2 linked regions of the Halorhodospira halochloris genome follow. The protein of the gene in region 2 binds, or shares a complex with, the protein of the main gene of each other region. Links are inferred from orthologs where the notes say so. Each region holds a gene or a part of one and is shown on either strand. Other genes may lie near its edges. The genes, in order: HH1059_RS11300 and dapF.

The links.
Region 1: the proteins of dapF (region 2) and HH1059_RS11300 are in contact, whole or in part, in a solved structure (PDB 5YGU), measured with the Escherichia coli proteins. The link is inferred for Halorhodospira halochloris from one-to-one orthologs.

Annotation. Positions count from the first base shown.
Region 1 is NZ_AP017372.2:2,464,943-2,472,174, forward strand. What follows is about bases 4,113-6,986. They hold HH1059_RS11300 (RNA pyrophosphohydrolase), read right to left. Parts: upstream 5,886-6,986; coding sequence 5,340-5,885; downstream 4,113-5,339. Other genes in these bases: ptsP (phosphoenolpyruvate--protein phosphotransferase), read right to left, coding at 4,113-5,330; HH1059_RS11305 (histidinol-phosphatase), read left to right, coding at 6,017-6,700; lnt (apolipoprotein N-acyltransferase), read right to left, coding at 6,697-6,986. Outside these bases: iron-sulfur cluster insertion protein ErpA, read right to left, coding at 60-440; argC (N-acetyl-gamma-glutamyl-phosphate reductase), read right to left, coding at 537-1,571; protoporphyrinogen oxidase HemJ, read left to right, coding at 1,666-2,088; bfr (bacterioferritin), read right to left, coding at 2,277-2,762; HH1059_RS11290 ((2Fe-2S)-binding protein), read right to left, coding at 2,789-2,986; more of ptsP, read right to left, coding at 3,054-4,112; more of lnt, read right to left, coding at 6,987-7,232. UniProt on the Escherichia coli protein: Master regulator of 5'-end-dependent mRNA decay.
Region 2 is NZ_AP017372.2:26,064-36,693, forward strand. What follows is about bases 1,947-4,716. They hold dapF (diaminopimelate epimerase), read right to left. Parts: upstream 3,862-4,716; coding sequence 3,031-3,861; downstream 1,947-3,030. Other genes in these bases: xerC (tyrosine recombinase XerC), read left to right, coding at 1,947-2,264; HH1059_RS00130 (DUF484 family protein), read right to left, coding at 2,301-3,023; lysA (diaminopimelate decarboxylase), read right to left, coding at 3,867-4,716. In the rest of the region: ATP-dependent protease ATPase subunit HslU, read right to left, coding at 1-623; ATP-dependent protease subunit HslV, read right to left, coding at 626-1,183; more of xerC, read left to right, coding at 1,317-1,946; more of lysA, read right to left, coding at 4,717-5,126; HH1059_RS12975 (hypothetical protein), read right to left, coding at 5,123-5,260; tal (transaldolase), read left to right, coding at 5,412-6,515; HH1059_RS00150 (symmetrical bis(5'-nucleosyl)-tetraphosphatase), read left to right, coding at 6,533-7,372; HH1059_RS00155 (carbohydrate kinase family protein), read right to left, coding at 7,546-8,496; aminomethyl-transferring glycine dehydrogenase subunit GcvPB, read right to left, coding at 8,508-9,980; aminomethyl-transferring glycine dehydrogenase subunit GcvPA, read right to left, coding at 10,044-10,630. UniProt on the Escherichia coli protein: Involved in the succinylase branch of the L-lysine biosynthesis and in the biosynthesis of the pentapeptide incorporated in the peptidoglycan moiety. Catalyzes the stereoinversion of LL-2,6-diaminopimelate (L,L-DAP) to meso-diaminopimelate (meso-DAP).

The sequences.
Region 1 (7,232 bases), 2.4 Mb from region 2 along the record:
GCCCTAAGGGGATATTATAGGCCTACCTAAACACGGCGGCGCGTCTATCAAAGCAGCCGTTAGAATCTCCCTCCAGCAGCGCCGCAACCTCCGCAAGTTGTGGTTACATTGGGGTTACGGATCACAAATTGCTCGCCATTCTCGCCTGCCACATAGTCAACTTCGGCCCCATCCAGGTACATGCTGCTAAACGGATCAACTACTATCTGCACGCCCCGCCTCTGGGTAACCAAATCATCATCTTCGACCTCTTCCTCTAATGTGAAACCATACTGAAATCCTGAGCATCCGCCGCCGCTGATAAATACCCGCAACTTAAGGTCGTCACTCTGCTCCGACTCAATCAATTCACGAATTTTATCTGCTGCGGCGTCTCTAAATACCAGCGGTATATCCAAACTGGGCTCGGAAGTATTATCAGCTTGAGGTGATCCTGCCATCTGTCTTGACCTCTTTTGTTGATAGTCATCCCGTCTCAGGGGATCTTATATAAACCTGTCCATCACTGACATCCTACTTTGGTGCTAACGGTTCCCCTAAGCAGAACACTCTGCAGATACCAAGCCAGTCTCTTCTTTGAAGCCAAACATCAAGTTAAGGTTTTGGATCGCTTGACCTGAAGCACCCTTGGTAAGGTTGTCAATAACCGCTAATATCACCAGTCGGTCACGCCTCGATGCCGACTGATGCAGGGCCACCAAAGACCTGTTGCTACCTGCTACCCAGCGGGTCTCGGGGTGCTCTCCCGAATCCATAAGATCGACAAATGGTTCATCTGCATAGCGCTGAGCATACAGCGCATGAAACTGTTCAAGGGATCCGTCAACAGGAACGTGCAAGGTGGCCTGCATGCCTCTAGTCATAGGCACTAAATGAGGAACGAAGGAAATGTCGACGCAACCGCCTAGGGCATCGCCGAGAACCTGTTCAATCTCCGGCAAATGCCTATGCCCACTCGCCCCATAAGCTTTGAAGCTCTCATTTGCTTCGCAGAACAGAGTCTGCAACTTCAAGGCCCTGCCCGCTCCAGATACCCCCGATTTACAGTCAGCTACTATATGCCCCAAATCAAACTGTTGAGACTCCAGCAACGGCAACAACCCCAAGGCCACGGCCGTCGGATAACAACCAGGATTGGCAACCAACTTAGCCTCTGCTATGGCGGCTCGATTAAGCTCAGCAAGACCATATACCGCCTCTGCAAGCAGATCGGGACAAGCATGCTCCATTCCGTACCATTGCTGCCACCTCGAGGCATCGCGCAGGCGAAAGTCAGCGCCCAGATCAATAACTTTACAACCTGCATCTAGCAACTCTCGGGTAGACTGCATGGCTATGCCGTTGGGCGTTGCAAAGAGAACCACATCACACCTGGATAGCCTCACAGGATCAGGCTCCTGAAAGACCAGATCAGTTACACCGCGCAGCCCAGGGAATATTTCATCTACCCGGCGCCCAGCCTCACCGCGTGAGGTTATCTCAGCGATGTGCAAATGCGGATGGGCAGCAATCAGCCGCAACAACTCAATGCCTGTATATCCCGTCCCGCCTACGATACCAACATTAACCATATACTTCCCTCGCTCCCGAGGCCTCAAAGGCCTACAATAACCGTTGTCGAAACCCAAATACCCGTTTAACCAGGAACAGCAAAGAGGTATAGACGTGTACACATGGATTGAAGCCTTTCATATAATAGTCGTGGTCACATGGTTCGCTGCTCTCTTCTACCTGCCTCGACTGTTTGTCTATCACGCCATGACCGACGACCGGCCAGGTATTGAGCGTTTTAAGGTAATGGAGAGAAAGCTAAACAGAGGCATAATGCTACCCAGCGCTATCGCCGTGGTTGCATTAGGTGTGACGCTGCTCACCTTGGCGCCGTCCTTGCTAACCCAGGGCTGGATGATCGTGAAGCTCGTCCTCGTCGCTCTGTTAATCGCCTATCACGCCTACTGCCACTACCTGGTCAAGGTGTTTGAGCGCGACGAGAATCAGCGCAGCCATGTCTGGTTCCGAGTATTCAACGAATTGCCAGTCCTGGTGCTGATACCTGTCGTAATACTTGCTGTAGTAAAACCGTTCTGACCAAAAAAGTGGTTCAAACAGTACCAGGAGGAGCTCTTAAACACCTTTTGCGCCCTGCAACCCTGCTGTGGAGAGTCGGTTAGCCACTCCCTAGAGATCTCAAATCGCTAATCCCGGCTCGCTAACCGCGGCGCCACGCCCTCCACAACGGGGTTGCCAGTAGCGCAAGTGAAGTTATTAAAGAGGATCTATTCTCCTTCGCTGGCTCCGCCGACCAACGTCTGCAGGTAATTCGCCTCGCCCAGCTGATCCATCAGCTCCAACTGCGTCTCCAGCCAATCAGCGTGGCCCTCTTCATCGCCAATGAGCTTAATGAATAATTCCCGTGACGCATAATCGCGGACGCTATCGCAGTAGGCAGCTGCTTCACGATAAAGCTCAAGGCTTGCCTGCTCACCAGCCAGATCGGCTTGGAACATCTCCCGTACATTCTCACCAATATTCAGTTTCTCAAGCTCCTGGAGGTTAGGAAGCCCGCCGAGGAAGAGTATACGCTGCATGAACTCATCAGCATGGCGCATCTCATCAATCGACTCCTCGTATTCCTTGGCCCCCAACACATCGTAGCCCCAGTCGTATGCCAATCTAGAGTGGAGGAAATACTGATTTATGGCAGTAAGCTCCATCTTCAAACCGCGATTCAAATACTCGATAACCTTCTGATCGCCCTGCATAGCCGGTACCCCTTTCTGTTTAGTGCTTATGTCAAGCATTCTTTCTCAGCTTTTTGCTGACACGCTGAGCATTCACCTACGACTTTACTGACATGCGCAGCGCATTTACCACAACAGTCCATAACGCCTAACCGCGATTTAAGATCCTTTACCGAGGCAGACCCAGTGGCCACCGCTTCCTTTATCTGCCCGTCAGTAACCGCTTTACAGATACAAACGTACATCGGATTCCTCCCTCAGCCTGGGGAGAATCTTACAACATAATAATTTTAATTTGCAACAAGGCAGGAATTACTTACCTGCCCTAATGAGCCCGCCTAGCTCATACTCCTCTAGTGTCCGGCGCAGCATCCTGCGCACCTCCTCGGGGGAGTCCATCTCTATTGCACGGTTGACCAGTTCCGCAGCACGCGAAACCGGGACTCTCCGTACCACCCACTTAATCCGCAGCAGGCTTGATACACTCATCGATAAGCCCTGCACACCCAGCCCCATAAGGAGTATAGCCCCCGCCGGATCACCGGCCATGCCACCGCACACCGTGAGCCGCTTGCCGTGACGGCGGGCTGCCCAAACAACCTCGCGCACAGCGGCGAGGACAGCAGGATGCAATTCATCGTATAAGTTGGCTACCCTGCTGTTATTCCTATCAACCGCGAGCAGATACTGAGTGAGATCGTTGGATCCTAGCGAGAGGAAATCGGCTTGATCACAATATCGATCAATCTGATAAATGGTCGCGGGCACCTCTATCATCACCCCTAGGGGCGGAGTGCGCGCCTCGATACCATCCTCCGCGAGTTCCTCCTTAGCGCGCGCTAGCAACTCACGGACATCCCCTATCTCCTCAAGGCGACTGACCATGGGCAAAAGAATCTGCAGGTTATTGAGCCCAACATCGGCGCGCAACATGGCGCGCAACTGGGTCAAAAAGATCTCCGGGTGATCAAGGGTCAACCGAATGCCGCGCCAGCCGAGGAATGGGTTCTCTTCGTGTATCGGGAAGTAGGGCAGCGACTTATCGCCACCAACATCAAGGGTTCTTAACACCACGGGGCGTGGACTGAATTGCTCAAGGACCTGGCGATACAGGAGAACCTGATCTTCTTCACCTGGAAAACGGTCGCGAATTAGGAAGGGGAACTCGGTACGATGTAAGCCAATGCCTTCGCAACCAGCGGCAATGGACAGATTGATATCCGATATCAGCCCGGTATTGGCATACAAGGAGATATGTCGACCATCCGGGCTAACAGATGGCTTCTCTTTAACCGCCTCAAGCCCTTGGGTGAACTCCGCCTCATCGTCGAGCAGGCGCTGATATTCTTGCTCTATGGTTGTTGACGGATCCACGTAAAAACGCCCCGAATAACCATCAACAACCGTTTTACAGCCCTCCAGTTGGCGAACGCGGAGGTCATCTACGCCCATAACGGCGGGAATACCTAAGGCACGCGCCAGTATCGCGACATGCGAATTGCGTGAACCCGTTGCGGAAACAACCGCTACCAGATTTTCCTGCGGTATCTCTGCCAACTGCGAAGCACTGACCTCATGACCTACCAAGACCGAATGGTCCGGCACCTGACGCACCTGTTCTCCCTCGTCACGCAGGCGGGATAGTATCCTTCTGCCCAAGTCACGGATATCACTGGCGCGCTCGCTTAGGTAGGGGTCTTCCATGTCCTCGAAAACCTTGACGTGTTCGAGTATAACCTGACGCAGTGCGCCTGGCGCCCAATTACCCGCACGGATCCGCTCTATGGTCTCGCGCACCAAGCTGTCGCCCTCAAGAATGCGCAGATAGACATCGAAAAGCATCTGCTCATCAGGAGTTACCGAATCAGCTATCCTCTCACTAAGCTCTTTTAGCTCTCTTTTGACTTGGCCAACCGCAGCCTGAAATGACTCCAATTCCAGGTCTATGTCCAACGGACAACGATCGGGTATGGCGTTAAGGTCAGCCTGGGTATAGGAAACTACTGCTGTACCTATAGCGACGCCCGGCGCCCCGGGAAGCCCCCTGAGAACGCGCCCCGCCGCTGCATCCGAGCTGGCTCCCAAAGAGTCGAAGCCATCTATACCACCACTCGCCCGAGCGTGAGCAATGGCGCCAGCGAGCTGAGCCGCCAAGGTCACCAAAAACGCAACCTCGTTCTCTTCGAACCGCCTTTGATCAGACTGCTGAACGACTAAGACCCCGAGCACCGAGCGATAGTGTATAACCGGCACACCGAGAAATGAGCTGTAACGCTCCTCTCCTGTCTCCGGGAAATAAAGAAAGCGGGAATGGGCCGGGGCATTCTCGAGGTTAATCGGTTCTTCTCGCTCAGCAACGAGGCCCACAAGGCCTTCCGAGGTGGTTAAGCGAACCTGGCCAACGGCCTCCTGATGCAGCCCTCTGGTGTGCATCAGGACAAAATCACCTTGTTTGGTATCGCGCAGGTAGACCGAGCAGACATCCACGGACATCGTATCGGCGACCCGATCGACGATGATCCGCAGGGCTTCACGCAGTCCTGGAGCGGCGTTAACCTCCCTGGTTACCCGATGTAGGATATCCAGCATAAGCCTGCCTCAGCGCACCCGGCGTTTTGCCGCTGGAGGGATGCATACAGCTCTACCCTCGACAGTGCCGCCAGCGCTGGGCAAATCCTGTCTCAAGTATATAGAGAGCTCCTCCAGCGCCTGGCGGTAGACGCGACGCTTAAAGAAAATGACCTCTTCGACCGGGCGCCAGTAATCCACCCACCGCCAATTGTCGAATTCCGGATGAGGACAGCCATCCAACCGCACTTGCTGCTCGTCAGCCAGTAGTCGCAACAAAAACCATATCTGCTTCTGGCCAATGCAGCGCTTCCCGGTACGCCGTATCATCCTCCTCGGTAAGCGATACTTTAGCCACCTTTGAGTCGCACCGAGAATGGCGACATCTTCCTCACTTAAACCGATCTCTTCGGCGAGCTCACGATATAGTGCATCTAGGGGGGTTTCGTTCCCCTCTATGCCACCCTGGGGAAACTGCCACGCATCCTGACCACAGCGACGCGCCCACAACAGCATTCCGTCGCTGTTAGCAACTATGATGCCTACATTAGGACGAAAGCCGTCAGAATCTACCACCCCAGGCACGCCTCCCTACGCGTATACAACCGGAGTTATTCTTGCATAGTAGCTATCAAATGGGCAATCTCGGCTATGCTGGATGATAATGGCGAGCGGAGCCGAGACTAAACTTTTACTGGAGGATAGACGTGGCTATTGCGTTGTTCGACCTTGACAACACACTTATTGCCGGCGACAGCGACTGTCTGTGGGGCGAGTACCTGGTCTCCTGCGGGGCTGTAGATGATCAGCAATTTGCTGCCGCGCATAGGCAGTTCCACGAGCAATACGTACAAGGAAATCTCGATATAGACTCATTCCTTGAGTTTGCACTAAGGCCCTTAGCTGAGAACAGCATTGATGACCTGCTAAAGTGGCGTGAAGACTTCATGCGCAGCCTTATCGAGCCAATAGTACTGCCTGCTGCAGAAAGGCTTATTGAGTCGCATCGCAGCGCCGGGGACCATTTGGCAATTGTTACCGCCACGAACAGCTTCGTAACGACTCCGATAGCTCACCGCCTCGGCATCAACTCGCTTATGGCAACTGAGCCAGAGGTCGTCAATGAGCGCTATACCGGCCGCTATACCGGCACGCCAACCTTTCAGGAAGGAAAGATAGCTGTCGTGAACAATTGGCTGCAAAAAAACGACTTAATCAACTTGAGTTGCTACTTTTACAGTGACTCACTTAACGATATACCGCTTTTGGAAAGTGTCGAGCACCCTGTAGCAGTAGACCCTGATGAGAAACTGGCAGATGTGGCCAACAAAAGAGGGTGGCGGATCTTGACTTTGCGTGCCGGTGAGCAACCGGTAGATATCGATTACTAGTCCTGTTTACCCTGCTCAAGCCAATGCCTTTTCCTGGTGCGTAGCGCTATCGCCGCCAGCAACACCAGCACAGCTATGACCACTGGCCAGTCACCAATGACCATGTACGGGGTCGGGCCGCTACGCTTATCAACTTGCGCGACAACACTAGTCTGATCAAACTGAGGGGCTTGCTCAACTATCTCGCCATACGGGTTTATCACTGCTGTTATCCCGGTATTAGTTGAGCGAAGCATCCAGCGTCTCGACTCAGCGGCGCGCTGCCGAGCCTTCTGTAGGTGTTGATGAGGCGCCAGTGAGTCGCCAAACCAGGCATCATTGCTGACATTGACGAGAACATCCGCACCATGCGCACCCCGAGCAACAGCCTGTGGATAAGCAGCTTCATAGCAAATGGTGATGCCTAGCTTTAACTCACTATCTAGCGGAACTGCCGCGGGCACAGGACCGCGCTCATAATCAGCCATGGGCGCCCCAAGAAAATCGAGGCTACGCCCAAAAATATCCCTGAACGGCACGTACTCACCGTAGG
Region 2 (10,630 bases):
TGGCCCATATTCCGAAATAGCCCCTGGAGCTGATTCGACATCTCCTCCATGCCTGGTGGAGCCATGATCTCCACACCTGGGCCGCCAGCCTGTACCTCGACCTCTATCTCTTTGTCATCGAGTTCGCCTTTGCGGATCTTCTGTCGGAACTTTTCCCGCGTCGCGCTCTCGGAGCGATCTTGGGTACTGTCGGAGCTGCTCGGTCGTGGCAAGAGGGCATCGAGGAGGCGCTCCTCAGCAGCATATTCGGCTTGCTGCTGCTTCTCCTGGATGGCCTCTTCACGGACCAACTTAAGGGCTTGATCGGTCAGATCGCGGATGATCGATTCGACGTCGCGACCGACGTACCCTACCTCGGTGAACTTAGTCGCCTCTATCTTGATAAAAGGCGCCCGAGCCAGTTTGGCTAAGCGACGGGCGATCTCAGTCTTACCCACCCCGGTAGGACCGATCATGAGAATATTCTTGGGCGTGATCTCGCTGCGCAACGGCTCCTCGACCTGCATCCGCCGCCAGCGATTGCGCAACGCGATTGCCACTGCACGCTTGGCCTCAGCTTGGCCTACAATATGCTTATCGAGTTCCTGGACGATTTCGCGCGGTGTCATCGTGGCTTCTGTCATGCTCACGGCTCCTCAGGTGCCTCATCGGGCAATGTTTCGATAGTAATGTGGCGATTAGTGTAGACACATATATCACCAGCAATCTCCAGCGAACGTTTGGTAATCTGTTCGGCAGATAGCTCTGTCGATTGCATGAGAGCAGTTGCAGCTGCTTGAGCGTAAGGCCCACCAGAGCCAACCGCCATAAGCGAATTCTCGGGCTCGATGACATCGCCAGTGCCGGATAGGGTAAGGATTGTATCGGTATTGGCGACTATCAGCAGCGCTTCTAGACGGCGCAGAGCACGGTCAGACCGCCACTCCTTAGCTAGTTCAACGGCCGAGCGAGCCAACTGGCCGTGGTGCTTTTCTAACTGACCCTCGAATCGTTCGAATAATGTAAACGCATCCGCAGTCGCACCGGCAAATCCGGCAATCACCCGCCCGTGGTATAGCCGCCTTACTTTACGCGCATTGCCCTTAAGGACTGTGCTGCCCAAAGTAACTTGACCGTCCCCGCCTAGGGCAACACGACCGTTGCGGTGCACAGCCAATATTGTGGTTCCATGTAGTTGTTCCAACACAGCTCTCCGTGAAGCTCGGGATTATCTGGACTTCGATCTTTGTGGGGCATATTGTACAGAAGGGGAGGGGGATGGTGTTATCTCTGTAGCACCATTGAGAGATCCGCTGTTGATATGGGTAATCTATAAGATGAGTTGTTTATTGGAAGAAGATTGGCTGACCCGCTTTGAAACTCACCTAGCTACTGAGAGGCGACTGGCAGAGCTGACTCAAAAAAATTACCAAAGAGACCTTAAGGCGTTCATGAAGTTTTGTGCCGAGCGCGAGGTCGCTTCTTGGAGTAGCGTGAGCGACGCGCTAGTAAGAACGTTTATAGCCCAAGGGCGCCGTCAGGGTTTGGGTTCTGCAAGCCTTGCTCGGCGCTTGGCCGCACTTCGCTCGTTCTTCCGCTTCCTGATCAGAGAGGGTGTTCTTAACAGCGACCCTGCCCAAGATATACAGGCACCTAGAGCCAACAAAAGACTGCCCAATACCCTGGATCCAGATGAGGTCGCGGCGCTTCTGGATGGTGGAGTAAAAACCACGACGACTAATCGTGATGCAGATGATGAGCCACTGCTCATGCGTGATCGAGCCATCTATGAGCTAATCTATTCGAGCGGACTACGGCTAAACGAAGTAGTTAGTCTTAACACCGTCGACGTAGATATAGCAGAAGGTGCCGTCAAGGTCTCCGGTAAGGGTGCCAAGGAACGCATAGTTCCAGTAGGTAACTTGGCTATAAGAGCACTCAAGGCTTGGCTACCGGCGCGATCATTAATGGCAGCGGCTGATGAGCGCGCGATGTTCGTAGGTCGTCACGGTAGGCGGTTGGGGGCGCGGAATGTGCAAAAGAGGTTAAACCAACTAGCAGCTATGAATGGAGTACAGCGCCGGGTCCATCCTCACATGCTACGTCACTCGTTTGCCACGCATCTACTCGAATCAAGTGGTGATCTGCGGGCTGTTCAAGAGTTGCTGGGACATGCGAACCTCTCGACTACCCAAATCTACACCCATCTCGATTTCCAACACCTAGCGCAGGTCTACGATAATGCTCACCCGCGAGCCCGCAAAGGGGGCGAGAACGATTCATAAACCACGCTATAACTCTAGGCTATACGTTTAGCCTTTTTATTCATTCAGCTCCGTATTGGTCAACAAACGCTGTAAGGTTACGGCCGCTACCGTGCCTAGTCGACGCAGAAAGACCGTCCCTTGCCCAGCATGGTAGCGCTCAGGATCGCTGCTTCCGATTCCGAGCAGGCCTAAGGTCCTAGTGTCAGTTACTAAAGGAACAACGGCTGCGCTTGCTAATTGTCTCTCAGTTGTAGGAAAGAGGACTTGCTGTTGAGCCGTGCTAATAGCGCCACAGAGCGGTTTTTGACTATCAAAAATCTCTTGTACAGCCTCTAGCTCACTGCTGTCTGCGGCTACCACCTCTGCTATGGAATCGGTGCGTTCTTCTTCCGCCGCAGACAGGACAAGGACTATCCCCACCGCATCTGCCTGAAAGCCCTCTTGCAGCCCAGAGCGCAGACTAGCAACCGCGCTTTGCAAGTCCTCCGCTCGAATAAGCTCTATAGTCAACTCGTGGAGGCGCTCGGCTGTCCCATCGTTATGACGTGCAACGTTGAGTAGTTCATGCAAGCGTTGATTCAAAGATTGATTCTGTTCGCGCAGAACCTTTACCTGGTACTCGATGAGTGATATAGCGTCGCCACACTCATGACGCAGATCAAGTTGATTAAGGATTTGTGGATGCCGAGCAAAAAAGTCTGGATGCTCTGCTAAGTACTCCGCTACATCCGTCTCGTATACCGCTTTTGATTGTTGTTCCGGTGCGCTTTGGCTCACGCCTAACCTATATGTTTATCTCGCCGTGAAAAACCGCGCGCGCCGGCCCGGTCATCATGACCGGTTCACTGTCCGCGCGCCACCCAATCTCAAGTTGTCCACCTGGCAACTCTACATTAACCGTACTGTCAAGTAAGCCGCGCAAGCGCCCGGCCACAACCGCTGCACAGGCACCGGTGCCGCATGCCGGCGTTTCCCCGACCCCTCGTTCATATACACGCAGCATTACACTATCACGGCTTTTGACTTGCATGAATCCCACATTGGTGCGATTGGGAAATCGTGGATGTGCCCCAATAACAGTTCCTAGCTCATGCACAGGGGCTGTAGCGATATCATCAACGACCAAAACGGCATGTGGATTACCCATCGAGACAGCGCTGATGTCAACGCTGCCTGACGTAGTCTCAAGGTTGTAAGTAACCTCCTGAGCAGATGCCCTAAATGGTATCATTTCCGGCTTTAGTAAAGGTGCGCCCATATCCACGGTCACCTTGCCGTCACGGGCAATCTCAACCACATTGATGCCAAGCCCCGTCTCTACATATATCCGGGGACCGCTAACAATCCCTTCGTTTACTAAAAAACGGGCCAAGCAGCGCACGCCGTTACCACAATGCTCGACTTCACTACCATCGGCATTGAATATTCGGTAGCGTACATCTGCGCCGACATCACGCGCGGCTTCAGCTAACAAAACCTGGTCGCACCCCACACCGCGGCGTCGGTCGGATAATAGCTTTATCTGTTCAGCGCTTAGCTTTAGCGGTTGTTGCATGGCATTAAGGACAACAAAATCGTTGCCCAGCGCTTCCATTTTAGTAAAGCGCATAGACACCTATCCTAGTCGCCAACAAAGACCGATTCGCCACGCATCAGGTCGTCCAAGGTTTCACGGCGGCGGATGAGGTGGGTATGGGAGCCGTCTACCAATATCTCAGCCGGCCGCGGGCGGCTGTTGTACTGTGAGGCCATTGCAAACCCATAAGCCCCAGCGCAGCGTACAGCAAGTATATCACCAGGCTGTACGGCCAGCTGGCAGTCTGTGGCAAAGACGTCGGCAGACTCACAAATGGGGCCAACTACGTCAATACTGCGCTGGCCATCCTGACGCAGGATAATCGGCTCAATGATATGCTCCGCGTTGTAGAGGGCTGGACGCAGGTAATCATTCATACCAGCGTCAACTACCGCGAACTCGCGCTCCCCGTTTTCTTTAAGGTACTCCACCCGGGTTAGTAAAAGTCCTGCCTCAGCTACTATGGCCCGGCCTGGCTCAAATATTAGCTCTACACCCAGGTTGGCTAACGGCGTACTGACCGCAGCTACATGATTGCGCGGATCGGGGGCCTCTTCGTCGACATAACGGACACCAAGGCCACCGCCGACATCGATGTGGGCGATATTAATACCGCTATCTTGGAGGTGGGCAACAAACTCACCTACTCTTTCAGCTGCCTCGCGCAACGGGCGTGTCGACAGAAGCTGTGAGCCAATGTGAAATGCCACCCCTTTGACAGCCAAACTCGGACTCTGGGCCGCTCGCTTGTAGATGTCCTCTGCCTCAGCCAAAGGGATGCCAAACTTACTTTGGGCGAGCCCTGTGGATATATAAGGATGGGTCTCAGGGTCTATATCGGGGTTAATGCGCAGCGCAATTGGTGCACGGGTACGGCTTTCACTGGCTATTTTCTCAATGCGTTCAAGTTCAGCTGTCGATTCAACATTGAAGCACCGTATGCCAGCGAGCAAGGCACGTCGGATCTCCTGGGCACTCTTACCAACGCCCGAAAAGACAACCCGGCTAGCTTCGCCCCCTGCGCGTAATACGCGAGCAAGTTCGCCGCCAGAGACGATATCAAATCCAGCTCCAAATCTGGCGAGTAATGAGAGCAGAGCAAGATTGCCGTTGGCTTTGACTGCGTAACAAATTGAGCCGCGCTTACCCAAAGCCTCTTTATAGGCCATCAAATTTTCTTGCAACATGGCCCTAGAATAGATGTAGCAGGGCGTATCAAACCGCTTAGCTATATCCTGAATTGAGACTGACTCAGCCTGCAGTTCGCCGTTCTCGTTGCGGTAAAAGCCGTCGGCTACGGTCATTGTGTCTCCTCGGCGTTATCTTCCGGTAAGCGGAGTTCAGCCTTTTGGCCGCAGCCAATCAGGGCTAGAAAGAGTAGAGTCAAACAGGAGTAAATGCCTACCTTGGTTACTTTGCTCAGCCAGAGTTCAGCCACCCTATCCTCCTCTGCAGGGCTGCGCAGCTCGCTTCAAAACTGTTATGACCTCTATGCGGGCCATTATAGCCTCTATATCAGGTTTTGAGCTATCAATAGCCGAAGTTATACTTACTATACCAATGCATGATAAATAAACGACGGCAGACAAATGAACGATAATCCACTCTTAGGCTTACATGGAATCGGCCAGAGCGTCTGGTTCGACAATATTCACCGGGGGATGCTCCCCGACGAGTTGCAGAATATGTGTCAGCGCGATGGTCTTAGTGGGATAACTTCCAATCCGGCGATTTTTCAGAAGGCAATAGGCAGTGGCAATGACTATGATGAGGCCATTGCAGAATTGATCGCACAGGGTGAAAGCGATCCCGAGCGCATCTATGAACATCTTGCTACAAGTGACATCCGAGATGCTGCAGATGTATTGCACTCCGTATACAAACACAGTGGGGGGGCGGATGGCTTTGTCAGCATAGAGGTCTCCCCCCGGCTAGCCGATGATGTCAGTGGTACTCTTGAGGAAGCAAAGCGGCTGCTCGAGCTCATTGACCGACCCAATGTCATGATCAAAGTACCTGCTACAGAAGCCGGGGTGGCTGCTATAGAAGAGTTAACCGCTTCTGGAGTATCGGTCAACGCCACTCTCCTGTTCTCAACAGCACGCTATCGCCAGGTGGCTCAAGCCTACATTAAAGGCTTGCAAAGAAGAATCGATAGTGGCTCACCGATCGACGGTATAGCTTCTGTAGCTAGTCTGTTCATCAGTCGTATTGACGCTAAAGTTGATCCACAGCTAGAGCAACACGGTGCAGATTACAATGAATTACAAGGCCAAGCTGCTATAGCCAATGCCCGCTGTGCCTACTCTATTTTTAGAGAACTGTTCCACAGCACAGAGTTCGCCGCTCTTCGGCAGCATAGCGCTAACCCACAACGCTTGTTGTGGGCAAGCACTGGAGTTAAAGGCGACAAGTATCCTGCAACGTACTACATAGAAAACCTTGCCGGGCCCGAGACAGTAACAACCATCCCGCCGGCTACCTATGAGGCATACCGTTGCAGCGGCGATCCCGCCCCTCGTTTGCTTGAGGGAATCGATGCGGCGCCTCAGATTATCGGTAGCATCCGCACCGCCGGTGTCGAACTCGATGCTATCCTGGCGGAGTTAGAGCAGCAGGGGGTAGATGCTTTCGTTGAGGCCTACGATGCCCTGCTGCAAGACTTAAGCAACAAACTTAAGACTTTCCAATAACCGAAGGGGTGCCGGCTTTGGCTACTTACGCGATCGGAGATATCCAGGGTTGCCGGGAGCATCTGGAACGCCTTCTTGAGAGCATAAGATTTGATCCTGCCAAGGATATCATCTGGTTTGTCGGTGACTTAGTCAATCGTGGCCCCGACTCTCTTGGGGTTTTGCGACTAGTTCGCAACCAATTACGTGAGCGAGCGATCTGTGTTATCGGCAACCATGACATTCACTTGATGTCGGTCTGGAGTGGCCATGGTCGGCTCAAGAGCTCGGACACCCTGCGTGCCATCCTCAATGCCGATGACGCCGACGATCTAATAGACTGGTTGCGCCACCGTCCGGTTATGCACTTGGATGAAGAGCTCGGCTATGCCATGACCCATGCCGGCGTGCCTCCGGTATGGAGCGTGGCCGAGGCACAGTTGCGTGCTCTAGAGCTAGAAGAAGCGTTGCGTGGCGGGATAGCGTTTGAGGACCTTATGGATAACATCTACGGGAATCTGCCTACGCAATGGTCCGATGAGCTTACTGGCTACGACCGCCTACGCTATATCACTAACGCCTTCACTAGAATGCGCTTTACCGACTCGAGCGGTCGATTACTGTTGCGTTTTAAAGGGTCACCTAACGATGCCCCGAAAGACCATATCCCTTGGTTTATTACTCGTCAGCGGCTGCGTTCGCGACGCGATCCCATCAAGTTGCTGACTGGTCACTGGTCACGCCTAGGGCTGCACAACGAGGCGGGCCTTATCAGCATCGATACTGGTTGTCTTTGGGGCGCATCATTGACAGCAGTGCGTCTGGATGACGGCAGTGAGCAGATAACCCGGGTAGATTGTAGCAATCTAGCGGGCTAGCCGGCGGTGGATTCTCTTAGCCGCGCCGGTTTGAGGCGACCAAGGTAAGGATCCCCTAGGTTGTAGGTAGTCGCTTTTCTGGGACGGACACGCATCATCGAAGATGCGTGTCCGGTTTGCAGTGGGCGAGCGGTAGCCTGCCTAGATATAGCAGGACAAAACTACCTCATTTATCACCGCCCAATCTCAATCTCCAAAGAACTACCAAAGGCCTTACTGTACCGCTCCTTGAACTGCTCACTGGTGAATGAGTGATTCTGCGTGCCACTCTGTTCGACCTTTATGGCACCCATCAAAGAGGCGATTCGACCTGTGGTTTCCCAGTCAAGATCGCGAAGCAGTCCAAAAAGCAGCCCGGCACGGAAGGCATCACCGCATCCAGTTGGATCGGCTACCTGACTGATTGGGGCTGCTGGTACATGGATGACCTTGCCACCGGTGTAGATGTGTGAACCTTCTGCACCACGAGTAACTATTAATGCCTGAACCTTCTCCGCGATCTCCTCCAGCTTAAGATTGGTGCGCTCCATCAGCAGCTGCGACTCATAGTCATTGACTGCTACCCAGGTGGCACCATCAATAAATTCACGCAACTGATCGCCATCGAAGGCGGGCATTGCTTGGCCGGGATCGAAGATGAACGGTATGCCAGCTTCAACGAACTGTCGGGCATGCTTGACCATTCCTTCCGGTCCGTTAGGTGCTACTACGCCGACTTTTGCGCCGATGTTGGCGGGCACGTCAACCCTGTTTGCCTCGCCCATAGCACCTGGGTGAAAAGCCGTAATCTGGTTGTCGTCAATGTCGGTAGTAATATAGGCCTGAGCAGTGTAATGCTCATTAAGGGTATGGATGTAGCTCTGATCGATACCGTAGCTCTTCATCCAATCTGTATAGGTACCGATGTCGGCGCCGACCGTAGATAGGATCTTCGGCTCCTCACCGAGCATTTTCAGGTTGTAGCCTATGTTACCGGCGCAGCCGCCGAACTCACGGCGCAGCTTCGGCACCATAAAGGAGACATTTAGTATATGCACCTGCTCAGGCAGTATGTGATTACGAAAACGGTCAGGAAAGACCATTATGGTGTCAAAGGCTACAGAGCCACTGATTATGGCGGACATAATTCCTCCTTTTATGAATGTTCTTCCCAGCGCAGATCCAGTTCGCGGGCGGCCTTAACGTCATCAAGTCGACGCACGGGTAAGCAATATGGCGCCCCCTTAACAAGCTCAGGGTTATCACGAGCTTCTTCGCGGATGCGCTCCATTGCCGCAACGAAACCGTCCATCTCGCCCTTGGACTCCGTCTCGGTGGGCTCTATGAGCAGCGCTTCCGGAACTAGTAGCGGGAAGTAGGTGGTAGGTGCATGATAGCCAAGGTCCAGCAGACGCTTGGCAAAATCCATCGCGTTGACACCGAACTCTTTGGCTTCGTTTTTGAGACTGACTATGAACTCATGGCTTGCCCTGCGCTCAGGGTAAGCTACCGTGAAGCCGGCTTCTCGCAAACGCATCATCAAGTAATTGGCATTCAAGGTAGAGTATTCAGCAACGCGAACCATCCCTTCCCGGCCGAGCATGCGCATGTAGACGTAAGCGCGGAGCAAAATCCCTGAGTTACCATTGTAGGTTCCAAGTCTACCGATGGTATCCGGGCAATCGTTCTCATCGAGCCAACGATACTGATCGCCATCCCGGGTTGCCCGCGGTATGGGCAGATAGGGGAGCAGACGTTCATTAACTCCTACTGCACCGGCACCTGGGCCACCACCTCCGTGCGGAGTAGAGAAGGTTTTATGCAGGTTAAGGTGAATTACATCAAAGCCCATATCACCCGGGCGAGCCTTACCTAAAATCGCATTGAGATTTGCGCCATCGTAATAGAGAAGCCCACCGGCCTCGTGAACCAGAGTGGCAATCTCCGTTATGCGGCTCTCAAAGACACCAACCGTTGAGGGATTAGTTAGCATTATGCCGGCCGTCTGTGGCCCCAATGCAGCACGCAGTGCCTCCATATCCACATCGCCATCAGCACCGGTTGGAATCTCCCGAACCTTATAGCCGCACATGGTAGCTGTTGCCGGATTGGTCCCATGAGCGGCGTCGGGAACAATGATCTCGGTGCGCTGCTCGTCGCCGCGGGCCATATGGTAGGCCCGAATCATCGCCACCCCGGCGAATTCGCCTTGTGCTCCAGCCATGATCGAAAGTGAGACATCCTGCATGCCAGTAACTACTGCAAGCTCATTTTGAAGCTCATAGAGGCAGGCGAGAAAACCCTGGCCAGTAGAGTCCGGCGCTAAGGGGTGGCGTTCGATAAACTGCGGCAGCATGGCAAGTTTATTCGCCCCACGTGGGTTGTACTTCATAGTACAAGAGCCGAGCGGATAGAAGTGGGTATCTATTGAGAAATTCTTTTGCGACAGCCGGGTGAAATGGCGCACCGTTTCGAGCTCGGAGACCTCCGGAAGCCTTGGTGGTTTCTGCCGACATAGATGGCGCGGCAAGCGATCAGAGCTAGCCACTGGCCGCGGTGCCTGGGCATACGCACGCCGACCAGAGCGACTGATAGAGTAAATAAGCTCGGATTGTGACTCTTCAGACATAACTGAGTTATCTCCTAGGGGTGTAGACTAATGGCGCAAACAATGGAAATTTCTGGATGTGCCTTAGCTCAACACCTCGGCTAACGCCGCAGCGTACTGATCAACTTCCTCGTTAGTGCGAGTCTCGGTAGCGCAAACCAACAGCGCAGACCCAAGCTCTGGGTAATCACTGCTCAGGTCATAGCCGCCGAGGATGCCCCGTTCCGCGAGCCCTGCTAAGACTTGATCAACCGGCTTGGGCAGGCTCAGCGCAGCCTCATGAAAGAACGGGGTATCAAAAAGGCGTTCTACGCCTTCTATCCCAGTTAATCGGTTAACCAGCAAATTGGTCTGCTCATGGCTGGCCGCTGCGACCCTGGCTAAGCCCTCGGATCCTAGCAGGGACATATGTATTGTAGCTGCGGTAGCCATAAGACCTTGGTTAGTGCAAATGTTAGATGTAGCCTTGGAACGCCTGATATGCTGTTCCCGAGCCTGTAAGGTCAAGGTATAACCGGTCTTGCCATCAAGATCTACGGTCTTGCCCACCACTCGTCCAGGCAATTGGCGGACATGCTCTTTGCGCGTGGTCATGAAACCAAAATAAGGGCCGCCGGAGGACATCGGAATGCCAAGGGGTTGACCCTCTCCGCAGGCGATATCGGCTCCCG